Regions from separate parts of the Bordetella genomosp. 5 genome, predicted to be linked through region 1. Evidence: predicted binding sites of a transcription regulator. Region 1 holds the regulator's gene; each other region holds the start of a gene.
What was found. The regulator FNR, encoded in region 1, switches genes on or off when oxygen is low (the NO sensors DNR and NnrR bind a similar motif). The targets are predictions, from matches to a motif close to TTGATNNNNATCAA.
Positions count from the first base shown of each region.

Region 2: a site for FNR is predicted at 4,020-4,033, ahead of CAL25_RS01785 (OmpW/AlkL family protein). Genes of this name have one in related genera too.
Region 3: a site for FNR is predicted at 3,594-3,607, ahead of CAL25_RS03005 (universal stress protein). Genes of this name have one in related genera too.

Region 1 is NZ_NEVP01000007.1:222,680-229,014, reverse strand. Features, by position in the region: gene CAL25_RS13035 (NUDIX domain-containing protein) at 1-290, shown strand, start outside; gene CAL25_RS13030 (2Fe-2S iron-sulfur cluster-binding protein) at 338-658, shown strand; gene CAL25_RS13025 (hypothetical protein) at 671-1,780, opposite strand; gene fnr (fumarate/nitrate reduction transcriptional regulator Fnr) at 1,816-2,544, opposite strand; gene clpB (ATP-dependent chaperone ClpB) at 2,979-5,582, shown strand; gene CAL25_RS13010 (TetR/AcrR family transcriptional regulator) at 5,644-6,309, opposite strand.
Region 2 is NZ_NEVP01000001.1:380,113-386,447, forward strand. Features, by position in the region: gene mlaD (outer membrane lipid asymmetry maintenance protein MlaD) at 1-193, opposite strand, end outside; gene mlaE (lipid asymmetry maintenance ABC transporter permease subunit MlaE) at 206-994, opposite strand; gene CAL25_RS01775 (ABC transporter ATP-binding protein) at 991-1,827, opposite strand; gene CAL25_RS01780 (Bug family tripartite tricarboxylate transporter substrate binding protein) at 2,237-3,220, opposite strand; gene CAL25_RS01785 (OmpW/AlkL family protein) at 3,313-3,957, opposite strand; gene CAL25_RS01790 (glutamate synthase subunit beta) at 4,202-5,668, opposite strand; gene CAL25_RS01795 (glutamate synthase-related protein) at 5,678-6,335, opposite strand, start outside.
Region 3 is NZ_NEVP01000001.1:644,636-650,970, reverse strand. Features, by position in the region: gene CAL25_RS03020 (exodeoxyribonuclease III) at 205-993, shown strand; gene gdhA (NADP-specific glutamate dehydrogenase) at 1,384-2,727, shown strand; gene CAL25_RS03010 (trimeric intracellular cation channel family protein) at 2,901-3,539, opposite strand; gene CAL25_RS03005 (universal stress protein) at 3,691-4,560, shown strand; gene CAL25_RS03000 (porin) at 4,760-5,827, opposite strand; gene CAL25_RS02995 (muropeptide transporter) at 6,001-6,335, opposite strand, start outside.

The DNA.
Region 1 (6,335 bases):
TCTTCGAAGAGACCGGCTACACCGCCGGCGAATGGGCCAAGGCGGGCATCCTGCACCTGGCCATCGCCTACTCCACCGAGATCATCCACATCTATTTCGCCCGCGGCCTGCGTGCCGGCGAACGTCAGCTCGACGACGACGAATTCCTCGACGTGCGCAGCGCCTCGGTCGACGAGTTTCTCGCCGCCTGTCAGCGCGGTGAAGTGACCGACGCCAAGACGCTCACATGCACCCTCTGGCTGCAGAACGCGCTGAGCGGCGCGTGGTCCCTGCCGTGGCAAGCGGCCTGACGCCGCCGGCGCAAGGGAACGCCGATCCGGCGGCTCCGAGCCATCGCGTGACGCTGCAGCCGTCGGGCTGGCAGTACGACGCACCGCAGGGCCAGTCCCTGATGCGGGCCGCGCGCGCGGTCGGCATCAGGCTGCCGAGCTCCTGCCGCAACGGCACCTGCCGCGCCTGCATGTGCATGCTGGTCAGCGGCGAGGTGCGTTATGAGATCGAATGGCCCGGCGTGACGCGCGAGGAGCGCGAAGAGGGCTGGATGCTGCCCTGTGTGGCGCACGCGCAAAGCGATGTGGTGCTCGAGGTGCCCGACGCGGTGCGTATCGAGCCTGCTTCGACCGCGCCGCGCCAGCGCCTCACCGGCGCGCAGCGCTGAAGATCCGCGGTCTCAGGGCTCGATCGGCAGGCACGGCGCGCCTTTGGGCAACGGTGACGTGGTGTCGCCGAGCAAGGCCCGCGCGCCGCACGTCGAGCCGAACATGGCCGTCGAACTGTGTCCCACGCCCACGACCTGCTGCGCCTGATGCCGCGTGGCGGGCCAGTCGGTGTGCCGCTGCGCCAGCCAGGCCTCGTAGCGCCAATAGCCGGTGCCGCGCGCCCAGCGCGTGGCACCCTGGGCCTCGGCGCCGCAGGTCTTGTCGAGATACTGGTGTTCGGGATTGTTGTCGGCGCTGCCCAGCAGATAGGTCACGTTGCGCTGCAGATATCGCGCGGCGAGTTTGAGCGGATCGGTGACCGACGAGTACGGCGGCATCTGGTCCGGCCCATACTTGTACTGGGTGTAAGTGGGACAAATACCGCGCTCATAGGGGGCGAAACCGCGGCCATCGGCGCGCGGCCGCTCCGGCGTGAGGTACAGATACGACGACGGGTTGGCCACCACGTAGCGCAGGATCAGGCCCGTCTTGCGCAAGGACTCGTCGGCATCGTTGAGCACGGCGTAGCGATGCACCAGCTGAGCGCCGGCGGAGTGGCCGGCGATGACCAGCTCGCGCAGGGCGGGCAGCCGGCCCTGCGCCGTGAGCTCGCGCGCCAGATCGTCGAGCACCTGGATCGAAGTCACGGCGGGTGGGCGGTCCTTCAGGGTCATGCTGGCCGCGCCGTCTTCCCAGCTGGCGCGACGCCATGCCGGCATGCGTCCGAAGCCGGCATCGATCGCGCTGGCGAACTTGGGCGCCACGATGAGCGTGTCGTCGGCGCGTTCCGGGTTGGCGTGATAGAGCTGCGCGACCGATTCGAAGGCGCGATTGGCGTCGCGCGTGACGCCATGGACCACGATCACGACACGGCGGATGCCGCGCAGATCGTCTTCCTGGAGATTCTTGCTGGTGTAGACCGGAAACGCATAGCGTCGGCCGGGTTTGCCCAGCTCGATCGGGCGCCAGGGCGGCGTGGTGACCGGCGCGGGCACGACCGGGGCGGCGTAGGGATCATGGCCTTCGGCGGGCTGGCCGGCGAGCTGGGCGTGGGCTGGCCACGCGCAGCAGAGCGCGGCCAGCGCGGCCGTGGCGGGCCAGCACGTGCGCGGCGCGTTCAGCAATGTTCCTGGCCCAGCAGCTCGAGCAGGGCCGCGTGATCGAGGATGCGCACTTCGCGCTGGTTGATGCGGATCAGGCCCTCGCGCGCAAAGCGCGACAGCAGGCGCGAGACGGTCTCGAGCGTGAGGCCCAGGTAGTTGCCGATCTCTTCGCGGCTCATGCGCAGCACGAATTCGCTCGAGGAGTAGCCCAGGGCGGCGTAGCGTTGCGACAGGTTGAGCAGGAAGGCGGCCACGCGCTGCTCGGAGCGCATCGAGCCCAGCGTGGCGAGCATCTGATGCGAGCGCGAGATCTCGCGGCTCATCAGGCGCCGGAACTGCTGCTGCAGGCTCGGCAGATGGGTGGCCACGCGATCGATCTCGGGCAGGCGGATGACGCAGACCTCGGAGTCTTCGAGCGCGACGGCGTTGGAGACATGGCGGCCTTCGATCATGCCGTCGAAACCCACGATCTCCCCCGGCAGGTGAAAGCCGGTGATCTGCAGTTGTCCCGACGCGTCTTCGAGCTGGGTCTTGAGCGAGCCGAAGCGCACGCCATAGACCGCGTCGAGCGGGGCGTCGAGCTCGTACAGCGGCTTGCCCTTTTCGACACGCACGCGTTCCTTGACCAGGTCGTCGAGCTTTTCGACTTCGCTCGCGGCCATGCCGACGGGAATGCAGACGTGACCGAGCATGCAGCTCGAACAATGTGCGGCATCCGGCGAAATGGCAACCCGTTTTTGCATAGTGACCTCGAGGCTTGAACACCGGCTTTGAGCTAGGCCCGCCGGTTGGTGTTACGTCTGGCGCGCACGCGAGTGTGCGTACCAAATGTGTATAGCGTCGTTACATTGTAGTCCCGCTGGCGCCATCGTAGCGACTCCGGGTGTCAGCGGTGTGATGACGCGCCCGGATTATGTGTAGCGACCCTTTGGTCGCAAGGCCGGGCGCGACGCGACGCGGGGTGGTCTGCGCGCGGCTTCGCACGCGCGAGGCCGTGGGTTGTGCCGGGACGCGTCTCGCGTGTAGTGTATGCCGGGTGCAAGTCGTAGTTCGGCGCTGGACGCCCCCACGCAAATAGGGCAGTGGGTCTTGAAAACCCCACTCGCGTCCGCATATTCAGGTCATCGAGCCGGCTGATCCATCTTCGGCGTGGCTCTCTTCATAGCCAACGACCATCATGCGATTCGACAAACTTACGACCAAGTTCCAGCAAGCCCTGGCCGACGCGCAAAGCCTGGCCGCCCGTAACGACCATCCCTACATCGAGCCGCTGCACGTGCTGGCCGCTCTGCTGGGCGACGCCGACAGCGGCGCGACCAGTCTGCTGGCGCGTGCCGGCGTGGCCGTCAACCGGCTGCAGCCCGCGCTCGACCAGGCCCTCAAGAACCTGCCGCAGGTGCAGGGCAGCGATAACGTCCAGGTCGGCCGCGACCTGCAGGGCGTGTTCACGCGTACCGATAAAGAGGCGGCCCGCCGCGGCGATACCTACATCGCCAGCGAGCTGTTCCTGCTGGCGCTCGCCGACGACAAGAGCGACGCCGGCCGCATCCTGCGCGAAGCCGGCCTGCAGAAGAAGGCCCTCGAAGCCGCCATCGACGCGGTGCGTGGCGGTCAGAACGTCAACGCCGCCGAAGGCGAGTCCAACCGCGAAGCGCTGTCCAAGTACACGCTCGATCTCACCGAGCGTGCCCGCGAAGGCAAGCTCGATCCGGTGATCGGCCGCGACGACGAGATCCGCCGCACCATTCAGATTCTGCAGCGCCGCACCAAAAACAACCCGGTGCTGATCGGCGAACCCGGCGTGGGCAAGACCGCCATCGTCGAAGGGCTGGCGCAGCGTATCGTCAACGACGAGGTGCCCGAGTCCCTGCGGGGCAAGCGCGTGCTGTCGCTCGACCTGGCCGCACTGCTGGCCGGTGCCAAGTTCCGTGGCGAGTTCGAAGAGCGCCTGAAGGCGGTGCTCAAGGAGCTCGCACAGGACGACGGCCAGAACATCGTGTTCATCGATGAGCTGCACACCATGGTCGGCGCCGGCAAGGCCGAGGGCGCCATGGACGCCGGCAACATGCTCAAGCCCGCGCTGGCGCGCGGCGAGCTGCATTGCATCGGCGCGACCACGCTCGACGAATACCGCAAGTACATCGAAAAAGACGCCGCGCTCGAACGCCGCTTCCAGAAGGTGCTGGTGGGCGAGCCCGACGTCGAGTCGACGATCGCGATTCTGCGCGGCCTCCAGGAGCGCTACGAGCTGCACCACGGCGTGGACATCACCGACCCGGCCATCGTGGCCGCGGCCGAGCTGTCCAATCGCTACATCACCGACCGCTTCCTGCCCGACAAGGCCATCGACCTGATCGACGAGGCGGCCGCGCGCATCCGCATGGAAATCGATTCCAAGCCCGAGGTGATGGACCGGCTCGACCGCCGCATCATCCAGCTCAAGATCGAGCGCGAAGCCGTCAAGAAAGAAACCGACGATGCGTCGCGCCGGCGTCTGGCCGTGATCGAGGAAGAGCTCGAGAAGTTGCAGCGCGAGTACAACGACTACGAAGAGATCTGGAAAGCCGAAAAGGCCGCGGTGCAGGGCGCGCAGGCCATCAAGGAAGAGATCGACAAGGTTCGTGCCGAGATGGCCGAGCTGCAGCGCAAGGGTCAGTTCGACAAGCTCGCCGAGCTGCAATACGGCAAGCTGCCCGAGCTCGAGGCGCGCCTGTCGGCCGCCGATAGCGCCGAGCAGGCCGCCGAGAAGCAGGACACCGACAGCGGCAAGCCGCGCCTGTTGCGCACCGAGGTCGGCGCCGAAGAAATCGCCGAGGTCGTGTCACGCGCCACCGGCATTCCGGTGTCCAAGATGATGCAGGGCGAGCGCGACAAGCTGCTCAAGATGGAGGAGTTCCTGCATCGCCGCGTGGTGGGGCAGGACGAAGCCGTGCGCCTGGTCGCCGACGCGATCCGCCGCTCGCGCGCCGGCCTCGCCGATCCGTCGCGTCCGTATGGTTCGTTCCTGTTCCTGGGCCCCACCGGCGTGGGCAAGACCGAGCTCACGCGCGCGCTGGCCGAGTTCCTGTTCGACTCCGAAGAGCACCTGATCCGCATCGACATGAGCGAGTTCATGGAGAAGCATTCGGTGGCCCGCCTGATCGGCGCGCCCCCGGGCTATGTGGGTTACGAAGAAGGGGGCTACCTGACCGAAGCCGTGCGGCGCAAGCCCTACAGCGTGGTCCTGCTCGACGAGGTCGAGAAGGCGCACCCGGACGTGTTCAACGTGCTGCTGCAGGTGCTCGACGACGGCCGCCTCACCGATGGCCAGGGTCGCACCGTCGACTTCCGCAACACCGTGATCGTGATGACGTCCAACCTGGGCTCGCAGCATATCCAGACCATGGCGGGCAAGCCCTACGAAGTCATCAAGGAAGTCGTGTGGGACGAGCTCAAGCAGTCGTTCCGCCCGGAGTTCCTCAACCGGATCGACGAAGTCGTGGTGTTCCACGGGCTCGACGCGCAGCACATCGAATCGATCGCGCGCATCCAGCTCAAGCGGCTGGCCGACCGGCTCGAGAAGCAGGAGATGCGGCTGGAGGTGACCGATGCGGCGCTCGCGGAGATCGCGCGTGCGGGCTTCGACCCGGTGTTCGGCGCGCGGCCGCTCAAGCGCGCGATCCAGCAGCAGGTCGAGAACCCGGTCGCCCGGCTCATTCTCGAAGGCAAGTTCGGACCGCGCGACGTCGTGCCGGTGGATTGGCAGGACGGCAAGTTCGTGTTCACGCGCACGCTGCAGTGAATGCCGGCCTGAAATGAAATACGGCGCCCTCGGGCGCCGTATTTTTTTGCCTGACCATCGCTCATGTCTGGCCTCCGGCCGCGCCGGCGGCATCGCGCTCGGCCTGGGCGATGATGGCCTGGGCGGTCCAGCGCACCACATCGGTAATGCCCTCGAGATCGAGCTTCCAGATGTCTTTGAGCACCAGGAACACCTCGGTGCCATACAGCAGCGAGAGTGCCTGCGCCACACGTTGCAGCGCGGCGGGCTCGAGCCGGTCGGCGAGCGGCGCCAGCACATGACGCAGCGTATCGACACGGTGTCCGCGCACCAGCAGCGGCGTGGCCTGATCGCCCGCCCGTGCGGCCGCCTGCTGCTGCAGCGACACCATCAGCGCCGCGCGCAGCGGCGCTTCGTGCTCTTCGAGGCGGGGATAGGCGTAGGTGAGCAACTCGTCGACGCGCGCGCCGGCGTCGCCCGCGCGGGCCTGCCAGTCGAGCAGGGGGCCCAGGCTCTGGTCGACCACGGCGGCGATCAACGCGCTCTGGCTCGGAAAATAGCGGTACGCCGTGGCACGCGACACCTCGGCGGCTTCGGCAAGCTCGGCGACCGACGGAGTGATGCCCGCGGCCATCATCCGCTGCGCGGTGTCGAGCAGCGTGCGGCGCATGCGCGCGCGCGGGCCGTGCGGCGGTTCGCCGCTCTGAGCGGCCTGGCGGCTGGCGGGGCCGATCTGGGGGTTTTTCATGGGAGAGGCGGCGGCAGGGCGGACGC
Region 2 (6,335 bases), on a different contig from region 1:
CGACCACGCCGGCGCTCTTGACCGCGGCGCGCGGCTTCAGGCCGCCGATGTTGTCGAAGTTGGCCGTGAGGGTATAGGTGGGGGCAAACGAGAACGTGCTCAGGTTGCCGGCGCGCAGCGCCAGAAACACCAGCGCGAGCGCGCCCAGCAACACGAAGAGGCCTACCCAGAAATCGGTTTTTTCACGAGACATGATGAATCCGTATCAATTGCCAAACATCAGGGCGGTGAGCAGGAAGTCGAGGCCGAGCACGGCGAGCGAGCCCACCACCACCGTGCGAGTCGTGGCCCGCGCCACGCCTTCGGGCGTGGGACGGGCCTGCCAGCCTTCGTAGAGCGCGACGAGGGTGACGGTCACGCCGAACACCACGCTCTTGATAACGCCGTTGGCGACGTCTTTCCAGACGTCGACGCCGCTTTGCATCTGCGACCAGAACGCGCCGGCGTCCACGCCGATCATCAGCACGCCCACGACCCAGCCACCCAGGATCCCCACCATGGAGAATACCGAGGCCAGGATAGGCATGGCGATCACGCCGCCCCAGAAGCGCGGCACCAGGACCCGGCGCACCGGATCCACGGCCATCACCTCCATGGCGGAGAGTTGTTCGCCGGCTTTCATAAGGCCGATTTCGGCGGTGAGCGAGGTGCCCGCGCGGCCGGCGAACAGCAGCGCGGTCACGACCGGCCCGAGCTCGCGCACCAGCGACAGCGCCACCAGCAGGCCGAGCGCTTCTTCGGAACCGTAGCGGTTCAGCGTGTAATAGCCCTGCAGGCCCAGCACGAAGCCCACGAACATGCCGGAGACGGCGATGATGAGCAGCGAATAGTTGCCAATGAAGTGAATCTGTTGCGATACCAGACGCGGGCGTTGCAGCGCCACGCCGCTGCGCGCCAGCAGGCCGCCGAAGAAACGGCTGAAGTAGCCGATTTCGGCGATCAGGCCACGCACCCAGCCGCCGGCCTTGCTAATCGGATTGCCGGTCGAGCTCATCGCTTGCGTCCTTCGTGTTTGGCCAGCCAGGCGCGGAACGCCGGCGTTTCGGGGTACTGGAAGGCCACCGGGCCATCGGGCGCGCCGTCGAGGAACTGGCGCACGTAGGGGTCTTGCGAGGCAGACAGCTCCGCCGGCGTACCGGCGGCCGCCAGCTGGCCGCGGCCGACGAGATAGACCTCATCGGCGATCGCGAAGGACTCCTGGACATCGTGCGTGATCAGCACCGAGGCGCAGTGCAGCCGGTCGGACAGGTGCCGGATCAGGCGCGCGGTGATGCCGAGCGAGATCGGGTCCAGGCCGGCGAACGGCTCGTCGTACAGAATCAGCTCGGGCTCGAGGACGACCGCGCGGGCCAGCGCCACCCGGCGCGCCATGCCGCCGGAGATCTCGGCCACCCTCAGGTGGGCCGCGGCGCGCAGGCCGACGGCGTCGAGCTTGTCGAGCACGCGGGCGGTGATGGTGGCTTCGTCGTCGCGGGTGTGTTCGCGCAGCGGGAACGCCACGTTCTCGAAGACGTTGAGGTCGGTGAACAGCGCGCCCTGCTGGAACAGCACGCCCATGCGCTTGCGCACGGCCTGCAGACCCTCGCGGTCGAGACCGCCCAGCTCCTGGCCGAAGACGCGAACCACGCCCTCCTTGGCGGCGAGCTGGCCGGTGGCGGCGCGCAGCAGGGTGGTCTTGCCGGAGCCCGAGCCGCCCATGACGGCGACCACCTGGCCGGGCTTGACCTGCATGGAAATGCCACGCAGCACCGTAAAGTCGCCGTACCCCAGGGATACGTTCTCCAGGGATAGGGCAAGTTCCGAGCTGTTGCGGGTAGATGCGGGCATAGGCAGCGGGAATGGGTGCGCGCGCCCACTATATATAGGGACGCTGTTACGGCGAGGGGCCATTGTAGCCCGGCCGACGCGTCGCGCCAGCGCCGCGACCAGGAGTGGGACAGAGTAGTCGTCCGCGCCGACAGATCGAAGGCCGGCGTTTCAGCCCGGGTCCGGCCGTGAGGGTCGGCCCTCGACACGCCCGTATCGCGGGGCGCAGCGGCCCGTCGGGCATCTGAAAGCGGGCTGAAACCGGTTGGGCCCCCCCCGGCCCTGCCCCGGGCAGTGGCAGACACCCGGCAATGTGCGGCGGATCGCCGCCCACGGCGATGATGCGCGCGCACAACGGATTCGGCCGGGGATGCGACCCCAGGGAGCGGGGTCCGCCCGCCCCTGCGTCGGGCGGGGCGGACGAGCCCAGTTATTGCAGCGTGATCTTGCCGGTCTTGATCACCTCGGCCCACTTGGCCGTCTCGCTCTTGATGAAGGCGCCGAACTCCTCGGGCGTGCCGCCGCCGGCCTGGCTGCCGGTGTCGGCGATCGCCTTGACCACCTCGGGATCCTTCAGGATCTTGTTGAACTCGGCGTTCAGGCGCGCGATCACCGGGGCGGGCGTCGCGGCCGGCGCCACGATGCCTTGCCAGTTGTACGACTCGAAGCCCGGCAGTCCCGATTCCGCCATGGTGGGCACGTCGGGCAGCACGGCCAGACGTTGCTTGGAGGTGACGGCGATCGGGTGGATTTTCTTGCCCTGGATGGCGGGCAGCGCCGAATAGCCCATTTCGAACATCATCGAGATGTGGCCGCCCATCAGATCGGTGGCGGCCAGGCTGCCGCCCTTGTAGGGCACGTGCACCACATCGACATGGGCCTGTTCGCGGAACATTTCGCCCGACAGATGGTGCGCGCCGCCCACGCCGGACGACCCGAAGGTGAGCTTGCCGGGTTCTTTCTTCGCCAGGGCGATCAGGTCCTGCAGCGTTTTGACCGGCAGGGTGTTGTTCACGCTGAGCACGAGCGGGCTGTTTTCGATCAGCACCACGGGCGCGAGGTCCTTGATCGGGTCGTACGGCATGTCGGGCATGAGGGTGGGGTTCACCGACATCGGGGCCAGGTTGCCGGTGCCGATGGTGTAGCCATCGGGGGCGGCCTTGGCGACCAGATTGGTGCCGATCACGCCACCCGCGCCCGCCTTGTTCTCGACCACCACGGTCTGCTTGAGGTTGTCGCTCAGCTTGCGGGCGAGCAAGCGCACCCGGGTATCGGCAAAGCCGCCCGGTGCATAGGGCACGATCAGGGTGATGGGTTTGCTGGGCCAGTTATCGGCGCTCTGGGCGCGGGCCGGGCCAGTGAGCAGGCAGGCGGCGGCAAGCGCGCCCGCCAACAGGGGGAACAGGGGTTTCATGCGCGGACTCCTCTATACATATTGTGTGTTGCGCGGCAGGAAAATCATTATGCCCTGCCGCCACACAACGCCCGCGCATGTGGCCTGAAAGCTTAGAAGCGATACCCCACGCCGACGGTCGCGACCCACGGATCGATCCGGGCGGTGCCGATGCGCTGGCCGTCGAGCTTCACCTTGGAAGAGATGTCGATGTAGCGCAGGTCGGCGTTCATGAACCAGCGCTCGCTGAGCTTGACGTCGACGCCCACCTGGCCTGCGATGCCCCACGAGTCGGACAGCTCGAGCTTCGAGCCCGACAGGGCGCCGTGGGTCTTGGTGTCGAAGAAGGTGGTGTAGTTCAGGCCGATGCCGACGTACGGCTGCACCGTGCTGTCGGGCAGGAAGTGCCATTGCAGGCTGAGCGTGGGCGGCAGCTGCTTGGTGCTGCCGATCTTGCCCAGGCCGCCGCTACCGCGGATGTCGTGTTCGAAGGGCCAGGCGCCCAGCAGTTCGATACCGACATTGCGCGTGGCCATGTAGGTGACCGTGAACGACGGACGCACGTTGTTGTTGACGTCGAGGCCGACGGCGCCGTTGAGCACGCTGCCGTTGTTGGACTTGGGGCGCACCTGCGTGGCCCCGACCTTCAGCAGCCAGTCGCCTTCTTCGTGAGCGACGGCGGGGGCGGTGGCCAGCAGGGTGCCCCCACAGAGTGCGGCCAGGATCAGGGCGCGGGTGCGCCGATACATCGGGAACATTTCCTCTCTCCGGTTTGCGTGACGATAGGCTGTCAGGTTCGCAGAGGGCGGAAAATGGGGTCTTGATGTGCATCAAGCCCCCGATGGCAGTGTGGTCTTGCCGCCACGCGTCTCGGACGAACGCGAGGTTTGCATCGAGGATCACGCGGCCTCGTGCGCGTATTGCGCCGCCGCTCGCGCGCAGAAAAACAAAACGGCCGGCTCCTTGCGGAGGCCGGCCGTTGCCTTGCCGTGATCGCGGGGATCAGCGCGGCAGGTCGGAGCTGCCCATCAGGAACTCGTCGACGGCGCGCGCGCACTGGCGGCCTTCGCGGATGGCCCAGACGACCAGCGACTGGCCACGACGCATGTCGCCGGCCGCAAACACCTTGTCGACGTTGGTGCGGTAGTCGTCGGTGTTGGCGCGGGCATTGCCACGCCCGTCGCGGTCCACGCCGAAGGCGTCGAGCACGGTTTGCACGGGCGACACGAAGCCCATCGCCAGCAACACGAGGTCGGCCTTGAGCTCGAACTCGGAGCCTTCGACTTCGCGCATCTTCATCTGGCCGGTGGCTTCGTCCTTGAACCACTCGACGCGCGCGCCGATGAGCTTCTCGACCTTGCCGTTGGCGCCCTTGAAGGCCTTGGTGGTCACGGACCAATCGCGCTGGCAGCCTTCGTCGTGCGACGACGAGGTGCGCATCTTGAGCGGCCAGTACGGCCACACCATGGGCTTGTTTTCGCTTTCGGGCGGCTGCGGCAGCAGTTCGAACTGCGTGATCGAGGCCGCGCCGTGACGGTTGCTGGTGCCGACGCAGTCGGAGCCGGTGTCGCCGCCGCCGATCACGATGACGTGCTTGCCCTTGGCCAGCGTCTGGTCGGTCAGGCGGTCGCCCGCCACGGCCTTGTTCTGCTGGCGCAGGAAGTCCATGGCGTAATACACGCCGGAGAGTTCGCGGCCCGGCACCGGCAGGTCGCGCGGGGTCTCGGAGCCGCCGCTCATGACGATGGCGTCGAACTCGGCCTGCAGCGATTCGGGGGTGCGCACCGTCAGGCCATCGGCCGCGGCGTCGCCCTGCTTGCCGATGTAGGTCGACGGCTGGAATTCCACGCCCTCGGCTTCCATCTGCGCCACGCGGCGGTCGATCTGGGCCTTCTCGAGCTTGAAGTCGGGGATGCCGTAGCGCAGCAGGCCACCGATGCGATCGCTCTTCTCGAACAGCGTGACGGCGTGGCCGGCGCGGGCGAGCTGCTGCGCGGCCGCCATGCCGGCCGGGCCGGAGCCCACCACCGCGACCTTCTTGCCGGTCTTGCGCGCCGGCAGTTGCGGCACGACCCAGCCTTCGGCCCAGCCCTTGTCGATGATCGCGTGTTCGATCGACTTGATGCCGACCGCGTCGCTGTTGATGTTCAAGGTACAGGCGGCTTCACACGGCGCCGGGCAGATGCGACCGGTGAACTCGGGGAAGTTGTTGGTGGAATGCAGCACGTCGAGTGCGGCACGCCAGTCCTGGCGATACACCAGGTCGTTCCAGTCGGGGATGATGTTGTTGACCGGGCAGCCGTTGTTGCAGAACGGGATGCCGCAGTCCATGCAGCGCGCCGCCTGTTGCTTGGCCTGATCGTCGCTCAAATGGAGGACGAACTCACGCCAGTGCTTCAGGCGCTTGGCCGGGGCTTCATACGCCTCCTGGAGGCGCTGAAATTCCATAAATCCAGTGATCTTTCCCATTGTCTTTCCTCACGCAGCCATCTGTTGCGGGTTGGCTGCACGCCACATTTCACCCAATGCGCGGCGGTATTCCGTCGGCATGACCTTCACGAACTTGCCGCGCGACGCTTCCCAGTCGCCCAGGATTTCGCGGGCGCGGAAGCTGCCGGTGTAGCGGAAGTGTTCTTCCACCAGACGGCGCAGGATCGCTTCGTCGGTATCGCGCTCGCCGCCGCGTTGCGCGCTGTGCCAGATCTCGATGTTGTTCTGCGACTGCTGCTCGGCGTGCGGCAGGATCGCTTCGAGTTCGACCATCGACAGGTTGCAGCGGTGCTTGAACGTGCGGTCCGGATCCCAGACGTAGGCCACGCCGCCGGACATGCCCGCGGCGAAGTTGCGGCCGGTGCTGCCGAGCACGACGACGGTGCCGCCGGTCATGTATTCGCAGCCGTGGTCGCCCGTGCCTTCCACCACCGTGGCGGCGCCCGAGTTGCGCACCGCGAAGCGTTCACCGGCCACGCCGTTGAAGAAGGCTTCACCGGAAAGCGCGCCGTAGAGCACGGTATTGCCGGCGATGATGTGATCGGGGCCGAAGCCGCGGAAGTCGTTGGGCGAGCGCACGATGATGCGGCCGCCCGACAGGCCCTTGCCGACGTAGTCGTTGCCTTCGCCCACGAGATCCATCGTG
Region 3 (6,335 bases), on a different contig from region 1:
ATGGCCGCCACGCGTCGGGACACCGTGGTCGGCAATGGGCTCGCCCCGGGCGCGCGCCGCGCTGCGCCGGCGCTGCACCCGCGCCGCCCCCCGGGCCGCCGCGTCGGTTACAGTGCTGGCCTGACGCGACCGTGCCCGTGCCGGCGTCCCCCGAAGGGCCGGCCGGTACACGTTCAGCCCCCCGGAAATTTCAGGAGTCCTGCTTTGCTGCGTATCACCTCGCTCAACCTCAACGGCATCCGCTCGGCCTTCCGCAAGGGCCTGCAACCGTGGATGGAAAGCCACGCCGCCGACATCCTGTGCCTGCAGGAAATCAAGGTCGCCGACGCCGACCTGACCGACGAGCTGCGCCACCCGCCCGGCTACACCGGCCACTTCCATCATGCGCAGAAGAAGGGCTACAGCGGTGTGGGCATCTACCTGCGCAATCCCGCCGAGCGCGTGGTCAACGGCTTCGAGTGTGAAGAGTTCGACCTCGAAGGCCGCATCATCCGCGCCGACTGGAAGGATCTCAGCGTCATCAGCGCCTACCTGCCCTCCGGCTCCAGCGGTGACGAGCGCCAGCAGGCGAAATACCGCTTCCTCGACACCTTCGCGCCCTGGCTCGAAGGCCTGATGGACGAACACCGCAAGACCGGGCGCGAGTTCGTGGTGTGCGGCGACTGGAACATCGCTCACAAAGAGATCGACCTGAAGAACTGGAAGGGCAACCTCAAGAACTCGGGCTTCCTGCCTGAAGAGCGCGCCTGGCTCAGCGAGGTGTTCGACAGGCGCGGTTTCGTGGACGTGTTCCGTCAGATCGACGAGCGCCCGGACCAGTACACCTGGTGGAGCAATCGCGGCCAGGCCTGGGCCAAGAACGTAGGCTGGCGTATCGACTATCAGATCGCCACGCCGGGCATCGCCGCCCGCGCCAAGACGGCGGCGATCTACAAGGACGAGCGCTTTTCGGACCACGCACCGCTCACGATCGACTACGACGTGAAGCTGTAAAAAATAATGGGGACATATGTGGCGGAAAATATTTTTTCGCCCGTCCCTGTTTCCGTGGACTAACGGCGGGCGTGCGGCACCAGGCATCCATACCGGCCCCGCCGAATCACCACCAAAAATAGGTGACATATCTAATTCGCCTATGAAACGGCCCGGTCACGGCCGCGATTCCGGTGCCGCGTCGCTCCGCCCGCCACCATATACGTCCCTATTTATTCCCCGCCTCGGACCCGCGCTCGCGCCCAGGAACGAACCTTTGCGATCGCCTGTCTTTTCCTACACAATCGCCGCGCACCAAATCAGTGCGATGCATCTCATTCGCACCATTTTGGTTCTTTTGTGCACCAATCAGGAACATTGCCGCCCTCGCCGCGGCATCTGGAGGACGACGTGAAACTGCAGGGCATGGATGACTTCTTGAAGGGCGTGGCCGCCCGCGATCCGCACCAACCCGAATTCATGCAGGCGGTGGAAGAGGTCATGCAAAGCCTCTGGCCGTTCCTCGAGAAGAATCCGCAGTATGCCGAGCAGGCGATCCTCGAGCGTCTGGTCGAACCCGAGCGCGTGATCCAGTTCCGCGTGTGCTGGACCGACGACCAGGGCCGCGCCCGCGTCAACCGCGCCTTCCGCGTCCAGCACAGCTCCGCCATCGGCCCCTTCAAGGGCGGCATGCGCTTTCACCCCACCGTGAACCTCTCGGTGCTGAAGTTCCTGGGCTTCGAACAGACGTTCAAGAACGCGCTGACGACGCTGCCCATGGGCGGCGGCAAGGGCGGTTCGGACTTCGACCCCAAGGGCAAGTCCGACGCCGAAGTGATGCGCTTCTGCCAGGCCCTGATGATCGAGCTGTACCGCCACCTCGGTCCCGACACCGACGTGCCGGCCGGCGACATGGGCGTGGGCGCGCGTGAAGTGGGCTTCATGGCCGGCATGATGAAGAAGCTGTCGAACTCCTCGGCCGCCGTGTTCACGGGCAAGGGCCTGAGCTTCGGCGGCAGCCTGATCCGCCCCGAGGCCACCGGCTACGGCACGGTGTACTTCGCCGAAGAAATGCTGCGCCGGGTGAACTCGTCGTTCGACGGGCTGCGGGTATCGGTGTCCGGCTCGGGCAACGTGGCGCAATACGCCATCGAGAAGGCCATGGCGCTGGGTGCGCGCGTCGTCACCGCCTCGGACTCGAGCGGCACCGTGGTGGACGAGGCCGGCTTCACGCAGGAAAAGCTGAGCGCGCTGATGCACGTGAAGAACGAGCTGCGCGGCCGCATCGAAGACTACGCCAAGAAGTTCGGCCTGACCTTCGTGCCCGGCAAGAACCCGTGGCATGTGCCGGTGGACGTGGCCCTGCCCTGCGCCACGCAGAACGAACTCGACCGCGACGACGCCGCCACGCTGATCAAGAACGGCGTGAAGTGCGTCGCCGAAGGCGCCAACATGCCGGCGACGCTGGCGGCCGCGCATGCCTTCATCGACGCGCGCGTGCTGTACGCACCGGGCAAGGCCAGCAACGCCGGCGGCGTGGCGGTCTCGGGTCTCGAAATGGCGCAAAACTCGGCCCGCCTGGGCTGGACGCGCGACGAAGTCGATACCCGCCTGCACGCCATCATGCGCGACATCCACGAGAACTGCGTGCGCCACGGCCATGCTTCCGAGGGCTACGTGAATTACCTCGACGGCGCCAACATCGCCGGCTTCGTGAAGGTCGCCGACGCCATGCGCCTGCAGGGTCTGTACTGATCGGCACGGGCAGCGCGTAGACGCGTCGCCCCGTCAGGCTTCAAACAAAAACGCCAGCGCATCGCGCTGGCGTTTTTGCGTGGCGAGGCGCCCGTCCCACTCCGCCGTCCCACTCCGCCGTTGCACTCCGCGGTTGCACTCCGCGGTTGCACGGCGCCCGTTGCACTACCCCCTCAATGCCAGTCGTCGCGGTAGACGAACTTCGGCATCTGCCAGTTGAAGCGCAGGGCCAGCAGACGCAGCGCCAGTCCCACCGTGAGCGCCACCGGCACGGCCAGACTTGTGAGGCCCAGCATGAAGTCCAGGCCGATATACACCAGCCCGGTGAGCAGCGACACGCTGGCGTACAGCTCGCGCCGGAACAGCAGCGGAATGTCGTTGCACAGCACGTCGCGCAGCACCCCGCCCGCGCAGCCGGTGATCATGCCGCTCACCAGAATGATGGGCAGCGAGAGCCCCATCTGCTGCGCCACCTTGCAGCCGATCACGGTGAATGCCACCAGGCCGAGCGCGTCCAGCAGCAGAAAGAGGCTGCGCAGATGCCGCAGCACGCGCGCGCACAGCGCGGTCAGCATGGCCGCGCCCGCGGTCATGCCCAGATACTCGGGATGCGCCACCCAGGTGAGCGGGTAGTGCCCCAGCAGCACGTCGCGCAGCGATCCCCCGCCGAGCGCTGTCACGCAGGCAATCACGCACACGCCGAACCAGTCCATGTCGCGCCGGCCGGCCGCCAACGCGGCCGTCATGGCTTCGGCCACGATGGCCACCAGGTAGAGCGAGTGCAGCAGCAGGGTCGAGGCTTCGGCGGGCATGGGAGTCAGCAGGGGCTGGCGACGAAAGTCCGTATTCTAGGTGAGTCGGTGGTCTTGATGCGTGTCAAGGCGGCGCACGCCCGTTGGTCCGAGAATGGGACGATCGCGCCCCTTCTACCCGGAGCGAGGCGCGCCACAAGGAGAACACACCATGAGCACTCTCGGGCCCCTCTTGCTTGCCACCGACCTCAGCGCGCGCAGCGATCGCGCTCTCGACCGTTCCTTGATGCTGGCGCGCCAGCACGACAGCCGCCTCGTGGCGCTGCACGTGATGGAGCCGCCGCCCGCCACGGCGCTGGCGGCCCCGGCCTGGCGCCGCCTGGCCCCCGACCACAAAATGCTGGCCGAGCAGCGCCTCGCCGAAGACCTGGCCGACGCCGCCGTGCCCACCGAGGCCGTGGTGGCCCGCGGCCATTCGGTCGACGTGATCCTCGATACCGCCGCTCACTTCGGCTGCCAGCTCATCGTGACGGGCATCGCCCGCGAAACCACGCTGGGCCGTCTGCTGCTGGGCAACACCGTCGAGCGCCTCGCGCGGGTGGCCCGCCAGCCCGTGCTGGTGGTCAAGGCGCGGCCGCGCCGGCCGTATCAGGACGTGGTGATCGCCACCGACTTTTCCGAAGGCTCGCGTCAGGCCCTGCGCGCCGCGCTGGCCGTGGCGCCGGGCGCGCGCCTGACGCTGTTCCATGCCTTCGCGGTGCCCGGCAAGGCCGACACGATGAGTCAGGACGACATCGCCGTGCATTGCCACAAGGAAGCCGAGCTCAAGGCCGAGGCCTTTCTGCGCGACACGCCCGAGCTGGCCGGCCTGCCCCGGCCCGACGTGGTGCTGGAAGCCGGCCAACCCGAAGCGCAGCTCTCGCCGTTCGTCTTCCAGCGCCGCTGCGACCTCGTGGTGACCGGCACGCATGGCCTGAGCGGCATTCTGCGCACCGCCCTGGGCAGCGTCGCCGAGAAGCTGATCGAGGCGCTGACCTGCGACGTGCTGGTGGTGCGCCAGAGCGGTCCGGCCCGCGGCTGAACGCAACGGCACCGGGCCTGCGGCACGGCCCGTGGGCCCGAGCCCACGACCGAGCCCTCGGCCCGAGCCCGCCGCCCGAGCCCGGGGCCCGCGGCAGCGGCGTGCATAGTCACGACCCAACGAAAACGGCCGCGCTGCCAGGCAGCGCGGCCGTTGTTCCGAGCCGTCCCGACGCGGCTGGCGCCGGGACGACCTGTGCTCAGAAGATGTGGCGAATGCCCACGCCCGCACCCACCTGGCTGCTGCGCGCGATCTCGAGGCTGGCGGCGTCCTTGACCTTGTTGTAGTCGACGGTGCCGTAGACCTGCGTGCGCTTGGACAGCGCGTATTCGGCCACGGCCACGAAGGCGTAGCGCTTGCCCTTGTCGCCGTCGACCTGGACGTTTTCGCTGCGGTCGTAGTAGCCCGCGCCGGTGATCGCCCAGCGCGGCGTGGCCTGCCACGTCGCGCCCGCGAAGTAGCCCTGGTCCTTGCGCTGGACACCGGCGTTCGGCACCGGGCTGCCCATCACGGCATTGACCCAGCCCGTTTCGTCGCGGCCATTGAAGTAGCCCGCGAACACCTTGACCGGCTCGAAGTTGTAGCTGGCGTTGAGGTTCCAGACGCGCTGTTCGTAATCGGAGTTGCCGGCGGAGTTGGTGAGCTGATAGCCGCCGCCCACCGACAGCGGGCCGGTGGTGTACGACAGCGTGCCACCGTACTGGCGGCCCAGCTTGTGGTCTTCGAAGCTGTCCGAGAACGCGTACGACAGGATGACGTCGAAACCGGCCAGCTTGTTGTTGCGGTAGCGCACCGAGTTCGAGCTGCGCGCGCGCGACATGGCCACCGGCAGCCAGGAATTCTGGTCGTAGTTGCCCACGGTCAGCGGATCGTATTGATCGGCCAGGATCGTGAACATCGGCGTGTCCTGGCGGCCCAGCGAGATCGCGCCCCACTCGTTGCCATCGACGCCGACATAGGCGTGGCGATTGAAGAACGAGTTGGGATCGGAGCGTTGGCCGTCCTGGATGTTGAAGCCGCCTTCGAGGCGGAAGAACACGGAATTGCCGTTGCCGATGTCCTCGACGCCGCGCAGACCGAAGCGGCTGTTGGAGATGGCGCCGTTGGCCAGGCTGACGCGGCTGTTGTCGGTGTTGGTGCCGCTGCCGGTGCTGAGATAGCGCAGGCTGACGTCGGCGATGCCGTAGAGCGTGACGCTGGTTTCGGCGGCGTGGGCGGCCGTGGCGCACAGGCCGGCAAGCGCGAGCGCGGATGCGATTCGCTTCATGTGGGTCTTCTCCTCCGTGCGGACGCATGGGTGGCGGCCGCTGTGTCGTTATACCGATCCCTCTCCGAGACCGGATGCGCGGGTAACGCAGGGCGCTACCATATCACCGGGGGTCAGACCGAACACGTCAGGAAAACCACGAAAGTTGCATCGGTGCGACAGTCAGCGCAAGGTCAGGAAGCGTTGGCCGCTTCGCTCTCGAGCGCGTCGATATCGCGCCTGCGCAACCACAGCAGAATCAACCCGGGCACGGCGATCAGCACCGTGACCATGAAGAAGCCCGGCCAGCCCAGAAAGCCCACCAGCACAGGCGTGAGCGGGCCAGCCAGATAGGTGCGGCCCACCGCCGACAAGGCGGAGAGCAGCGCGAACTGCGTGGCCGAAAACTCCTGTCGGCACAGGGCCATCAGCAAGGCCACGAACGCCGCCGTGCCGAGCCCGCCGCAGAGGTTTTCGATGCCCACCGCGGCGCTCATGATCACCAGGCTTTTCGGGCTGATGGCGATCA